DNA from 2 places in the Arthrobacter sp. SE2 genome. Region 2 is predicted to be linked to the other one. Evidence: riboswitches for the same ligand, from Rfam matches in the RefSeq annotation. Region 2 holds a riboswitch; the other holds the start of a gene.
The links. A riboswitch is a leader RNA that binds a small molecule or an ion and turns the genes downstream of it on or off. The one in region 2 is predicted to bind cyclic di-AMP.
Positions count from the first base shown of each region.

Region 1: linked by a shared signal. The riboswitch ahead of AC4CS3_RS17485 (aggregation-promoting factor C-terminal-like domain-containing protein) and the one ahead of AC4CS3_RS13280 (M23 family metallopeptidase) in region 2 are both predicted to bind cyclic di-AMP.

Region 1 covers NZ_JBZAYA010000013.1:92,732-96,122, forward strand. Annotated here, with positions in the region: gene AC4CS3_RS17480 (sensor histidine kinase) at 1-1,231, shown strand, start outside; cyclic di-AMP (ydaO/yuaA leader) riboswitch at 1,396-1,569, shown strand; gene AC4CS3_RS17485 (aggregation-promoting factor C-terminal-like domain-containing protein) at 1,572-2,321, shown strand; gene AC4CS3_RS17490 (glycosyltransferase) at 2,482-3,391, shown strand, end outside.
Region 2 covers NZ_JBZAYA010000008.1:190,125-193,515, forward strand. Annotated here, with positions in the region: gene AC4CS3_RS13275 (NlpC/P60 family protein) at 1-585, opposite strand, end outside; cyclic di-AMP (ydaO/yuaA leader) riboswitch at 591-757, opposite strand; gene AC4CS3_RS13280 (M23 family metallopeptidase) at 903-1,721, opposite strand; cyclic di-AMP (ydaO/yuaA leader) riboswitch at 1,724-1,931, opposite strand; gene AC4CS3_RS13285 (iron-dependent transcriptional repressor DtxR) at 2,058-2,753, opposite strand; gene serC (phosphoserine transaminase) at 3,003-3,391, shown strand, end outside.

The DNA of each region.
Region 1 (3,391 bases), on a different contig from region 2:
CCCCCGGGGCCAGAGCATCGGCACCCTGAATGCTCGTATTCTCGCAGGTCAGGTGAGCACCGATGCTGGATTCCTGTCCTCCGATGCCACCCGTGCGCCGTTGTCGCCCAGCGACGCTCGAATCCTGTCGGCGCTCCCCTCCGATGGCCGCCCGGTTGATCGCACCCTGTCCAATGGCGGCTACCGGCTGGTGGCCACCGAAACTCCCTACGGCGATGTTGTCATCACGGGGCTGCCGCTCGCCTCGAAAGAGGACACCGAGGCCTCGCTCGTCTGGACCATGGTGCTGGTTTCCTTGGGCGGACTGGTCCTGATCGGGCTGGCCGGAACCGTGCTGATCCGCCGCACCATGCGCCCCTTGGAGCAGCTCTCCGACGTCGCCACGAAGGTGTCGAAGCTTCCGCTCGACGCCGGTGAGGTGGCACTCGCTGTGCGCGTTCCGGCGTCGGCGGCCCACCCGAGCACGGAAGTGGGAAGCGTCGGCCATGCTTTGAACTTGATGTTGGACAACGTGTCCAGCGCCCTAGAGGCGCGCCAGCAAAGCGAAACAAAGGTGCGCCAGTTCGTGGCCGACGCTTCACACGAGCTGCGCACTCCGCTGACCGCCATCCGCGGCTACACCGAGCTCTTGCGCATGACAGAGACGTTCACCGAGGACGGGCGCAAGTCGCTGGGCCGGGTGCAGAGCCAGTCGGAACGCATGACCACCCTCGTGGAGGACCTCCTCTTGTTGGCCCGGCTGGACGAAGGGAAGGCCCCCGAGTTCACCGATGTGGATCTCACGCAGTTGGTGATCGAAACCGTCAGCGACGAGAAAGTCATGGCCCCAGGTCACATCTGGCAGCTCAAGCTCCCGGACGAGCCCCTCACGGTCCGCGGCGACACCACTCAACTCCACCAGGTTTTGGCGAATCTGCTCTCCAACGCCCGCAAGCACACGGAGGCGGGAACCACCGTGGTCACCGGCGTCATGCGGTCCGCCGACGGCAGCGCCGTGGTGACCGTGACTGACAACGGGCCGGGCATCCCGCCTGAATTCCAGGGCAGGATCTTCTCGCGCTTCGCCCGTGCCGACGCCGCCCGCTCCGGTTCCGAGGGCACGTCCGGGCTCGGCTTGTCGATCGTGGAATCCATTGTCCAGGCGCATGGCGGCACGGTCGAAGTGGCCTCGCGGCCCGGACGGACGGAGTTCGCGGTGCGGCTTCCGGCGCTCAGGACCGCCACGGCCTGAAAGGCCGCCCTGGAGGTCACGACGCCGGTGCGCGGCGAGCGCAAGTCGACGCACCGACGTCGTGACCTCCGTTACCTAAACGTGACTTAAGTAAGATCCTCCTGTACCGTCGAATGGGTGCGCTGGATCATTCCGGCCACCGCCGGGTAGGCGCCGAGCTCTGCCACTCCCCGGTGCCCAACAGTCCAGGCAGAGACGGGGGACCCAGGTCTCCGGGCAAGCGCTCATGTTGAGCCAGCCCTAGGGGTGAAGCCGTGCCGCCACGATTACCAGTGGCCACGGCCGGATGACCTCATCCGAATCCGACAGCTAACTCCGCAGGCGTCGAGAGGCAATCACCATGTCTGATTCCAAGAATCAGTCGCGCCCTGTTGCGCGCCACCGCGGCGAACCTGCCCGGAGAAACAAGTCACGTTCCACGTTGAGGCGAGTCGCCTCGAACCTCGGCACCGGCCAGCGCATGGCAGTTGTTGCAGGCGTCGTTGCTCTGTTCCTCGGTGCAGGCGCCGCCACCCAGGCCGCCGGACAGGCCATCAATGCCCAGGACATGAGCCGCACGTCCGAATCCCGCACGGCAGACCACTCAGCCACGCCGTCGGCCACAGCCACGCCGTCGGGGAGCGCGAGCCCCAAGCCCAGCGCCACGCCGACGCCGAGCCAAGCACCCGCCCCCGGTCCGGCCGCCGTCGCGGCCCAGGCTGCCGCACCGGCCGCGTCCGTGGCACCCCCTGCCCCCGTTGCACCCCCCGCTCCGGCGGCCCCGGCCGCTCCCGCCGCCGTCGATGATCCCTCCGGCGCCCAGGCCTATGCCGCAAGCATCCTTCCCTCCTACGGTTGGGGACAGGGCGAGATGTCAGCCCTGATCACCTTGTGGAACAAGGAATCGGATTGGCGCACCACTGCTACCAACTCCTCCAGTGGCGCTTATGGCATTGGGCAGTCGCTGCCGGCCGAAAAGATGGCGTCCGAAGGCGCCGACTGGCAGACCAACTACCAGACGCAGATCCGCTGGGGCCTGAACTACATCAAGGAACGCTACGGATCGCCGTCCGCGGCATGGTCCTTCCACTTGGCCCATAACTGGTACTAAACCAAGAGCCACGCGCAAAATACATCGAGGTCCGTCCCTTCGGGGGCGGACCTTTGCGTTTTTTGGCCAGGCATGTGATTTGCCACGCCGGTGGTACATCCACAGCCACGTCACAGGTTCCGCCTAAAGCCTTCATATTGTGCGACGGCACTGTGGATACATGACGCTCATCGAATCCACCTCCGGAACCCTGAAGGACGCCGCGGTGGTGCCGCCGGGCCTTCCCATCCAGGCTAAGACCCCCGTCCAGCGCAGCGGACGGCGTGCCCCTGTGGACACCCACACCGCCATCCCCGTCCTCGATGTCACGATCCCCGTCTTCAACGAGGAACGCGACCTCGAAGAGTGCCTGCGCAGGCTTCACGGCCATTTGCGCGAATACTTCCCGCATGGCTTCCGCATCACCGTGGCGGACAACGCGAGCACGGACAGCACCTTGAAGATCGCGGAGCGCGTGGCCAGGGAACTGCCTGAGCTCGCGGTTGTCCATCTTGAGGAGAAGGGACGCGGCAACGCCCTTCGCAAGGTGTGGCTCACATCGCCGTCGCCGGTTCTGGCGTACATGGACGTGGATCTTTCCACGGACCTCGCCGCACTGGCGCCCCTTTTGGCGCCGCTCATCTCCGGCCATTCGGACCTCGCGATTGGCACACGTCTCACACGCAACTCGCGGGTTGTCCGCGGCCCCAAGCGCGAGTTCATTTCGCGCAGCTACAACCTGATGCTGCACTCGTTCATGGGCGCCCGCTTCAGCGATGCCCAGTGCGGCTTCAAAGCGATCCGGGCAGACGTCGCACAGCAGATCCTCCCCCACACCATGGACAACTCGTGGTTCTTCGACACTGAGCTCCTGGTCCTCGCCGAACGCTGCGGCCTCCGGGTCCACGAAGTTCCCGTTGACTGGATCGACGATCCCAATTCCAGCGTCGACGTGGTACGCACCGCCCTGGCCGACATCCGCGGCATGGTCCGGCTCACCCGGGATCTCGTCTCGGGCCGCATCCCCATTCCGGAATTGCGCGCAGCGCTTGCACGCGGGCCGCTCCCGGCGTCGTCCCGCACCGCCGAGC
Region 2 (3,391 bases):
GCTGACCGTACGGCCAAGGGAGAGGTAGTCTGCCGGCCAGCCGTGGAAGTTGATCCCAACAGCGGCCAGGGAGTTCGAAGCCAGGGCGGTGCAGTCCTGGGCAACGCCAAGCTGAGCGTAAGCTGCGGCAGCAATCGCTGCGCCCTTGCCGCTGGCAACCTTCGTGGCGGGTGAAACAGCAGCGGTGACAGAGAGCGTCGAGGCGCCGGTAGCGGCACCCGTCGCAGCCTGCGTGGCCGGAGCAGCTTCCTGCGTGGCAACCGGAGCTGCGACAACCGGAGCAGCTTCGGTGGAGACCGCCGGGCGCTCGTACTTGATGGCGACGGAGGAGTCGGCCGAAATGCTGGCTTGGGCGATGGACTGGACTTCCAGGGCGGAGGTCGAAGTGGACTCGCGGGGGACATTGGTTTCTGCAGCGTTGGCTGCGATACCGCTAGTAAGCACCAGACCGGAAGCAGCTGCGATAACCGCTGCCTGACGGCCTACGCCACCGGCGTTGCTGCCGACAGTCTTAGCGATAACGGCAAGCGAGTTGGTCTTGGTGACCGCGGCACGGTGGCGCGCAACAGTAGAGCGTGAAGACACGTTAAGAGGCCTCTCCCTATGCCCGCGAGGTAAGCTGTCGGATTCGGATGGGAGTCATCCGGCCACACTTCTCCCTCTCGGAAGTTGTGCGACTTAACCCCAAGGCCATCCGTGAAGATGACCAAAAGTGGGTCCCCCGCCTCTGCCAGACGATGTTTTGCGAACGGAACCTCGAGCAGTGGCAGAGCTAGGCAATCCACTCGAGTGCATCAACTCTCTAAAAGTTGATGCGTCTTAGACGGTACATGAGTTTTGGCTGAATGTCACATTCAGGTCACGGAGCGTGACAAGCATGCGAGAGGCTTCCATCGGATTGGCTACAGCCAGCCCAGGGGGTCAACGACGTCGCCGTTGACCATGACTTCAAAGTGGAGGTGGCAGCCCGTGGAGGCGCCCGTGGTGCCGCTCAATGCAATGACATCGCCGCGGCTGACCGTTTGGCCCACCTGGACGTTGAACGACGACAAATGGTTGTACGTGGTTTCCAGGCCGTTGCCGTGGTCCACCACAATGCGGTTTCCGCCGCCATACGGATGCCAGCCAGCGAAAGTGACCTTACCGGCCGCGGCAGCATGGACCTGGGTGCCGCACTGGGCCACGAAGTCCTGACCTCGGTGAAACTCTCCCAAGCCGCCCGTGATGGGATTCACGCGGTAGCCGAAAGGCGAGGCCGTTGTCAGGGTGTCCAGCGGCGCCCCCAGGGTGCCCTTGGAGGACGACGTCTTGATGGTACCGACGGACTGCGCACTCAAGAGCTGCTTAAGCTTGGTGTCCGGATCTGCAGTGGTGGAAACCGCAGCACGGCTGAAGTCGATCGTGGCGCTCGCCGCGGCCGGAATCTCAGGCTGGCTGCCCACTGCCAAGGCGGTTTGGTTTGACTCGGGCGTGGCCGTCATAGCGCCGGCGCCCGGCAAGGCGACCGTCAGGATGAGGCCCGTAGCGGCAAGGGCCACTCCGGCCTTCTGTCCTGCTCCGCTTGCGGCGGCGAACTCGGCCATCTGCCGCAAGGGACCCTTGCGGCGGCGAAGTTCGCGATGGGGATCGCGGGGCCGGTCGTGCTCGACGGCGGTTGTGCTCCGCAGCACAGCAGTAGGACCGGACGCGCGCCTGCGGCCCCTGGTGTTCTGCGTGGTCAAGGTTTTCCTCTCTGGCAAGCCTGCGAAGTTAGCTGTCGGATTCGGGCCAGAGAGATCGTGGACCCGGTCCGCGCGAAGGGCACAAAACGCAAGGTACCCGGAGGGGCCTTGCGCTGTTCGCACTCCTGCTACGGACTTCACCCCAAGGCCGTCTTTCGACAGCCGATGGTGGTTCCTCCGTTTCTGCCAGTGAATGGACTAATCCACCTGATCCGCTGGCAGAACTCGGCTTCGGATCAGGTAACGCTTTGGTATCGGCGCCAGTATTTAACTATAGGGGATTAAGCCCCCGCGGTAATAATTTCGTTACCTTTGCCGACCGCATCGGCGGGCCGGCTAGGCGACCGTGACAAACACGTGCGAGGCAACCTCGGGCGGCAGCTCCAGCGCGCCGTCGATATTGGGCACGCGAACGGAGATGTACTCCCCCACACGTTCCAGGGAAACCCTGGCGCCGGGGCGGATTCCACCCTCGTCCAGCTGCACCAGAAGTTCAGGCTCCACCTGGATCGGTTCAGCCAGTCGACTGACGGTGACCCTGTTTTCAGGTGAGTATTCGTTCATCGCGTCAAGAAGATTGACCACGCCATCCGTAAAGGCGTGGGACGCGACTCCGCCGAGCGCTTCGAGTCCGGGAATGGGGTTGCCATAAGGCGATTCCGTGGGGTGGTCCAGCAGTTCATAGAGCCGCCGTTCCACGCGCTCACTCATGACATGCTCCCAGCGGCATGCTTCATCGTGGACGTAGGCCCAGTCCAGTCCAATGACATCTGCCAGGAGCCGTTCGGCGAGCCGGTGCTTGCGCATGACCTCGGTGGCGCGTTTCCGGCCCGTTTCGGTCAGCTCAAGGTGCCTGTCGTTGGACACAATCACCAGACCGTCGCGCTCCATCCGCCCGATCGTCTGGGAAACGGTGGGGCCGGAGTGCCGCAAGCGCTCGGCGATGCGTGCGCGAAGAGCCACGATGTTCTCTTCTTCAAGCTCCAAAATGGTCCGAAGATACATCTCAGTGGTATCGATCAGATCCGTCATCCAGCTCAGCTCCTCGAGCGCAGTATCTTGCGTATTTTCGCCAGCTCCAAGCTTAGCTTATTTGGAATTACTCCGGATAATTCCGGCGCTTGTCCAGCGCCGCCCCGAACAAGTGCTTTCCACGTGGCGGACTATGACAGCTTCGGTTCTGCCCCCGCCTGCGGCTTCAGGCAGAATTGGGGAGTCGAAGGGGCAGCTTGCCACCTGCCACGACCCATCTAGGCCGCTACTTCACCATTGGAGCATCCCGTGAGCGACAACAGCATCACTATCCCCGCCGATTTGCTGCCCAAGGACGGCCGCTTCGGCGCCGGGCCCTCCAAGGTCCGCCCGGAGCAGATCGAGGCCCTCTCCGCCGCCTCGACAACGATCCTCGGCACCTCCCACCGCCAGGCACCCGTCAAGAACCTGGTGGGCTCCGTCCGCGAGGGACTTAGCCAGTTCTTCCTTGCACCCGAGGGCTACGAGGTGATCCTCGGCGTCGGAGGCTCCACCGCGTTCTGGGACGTCGCCAGCTTCGGCCTGGTCGAGAAGAAGGCCCAGCACCTCTCCTTCGGTGAGTTCGGTTCCAAGTTCGCTTCGGCAACCAACAAGGCACCTTTCCTTGAAACTTCGTCCATTATCAAGTCCGAGCCTGG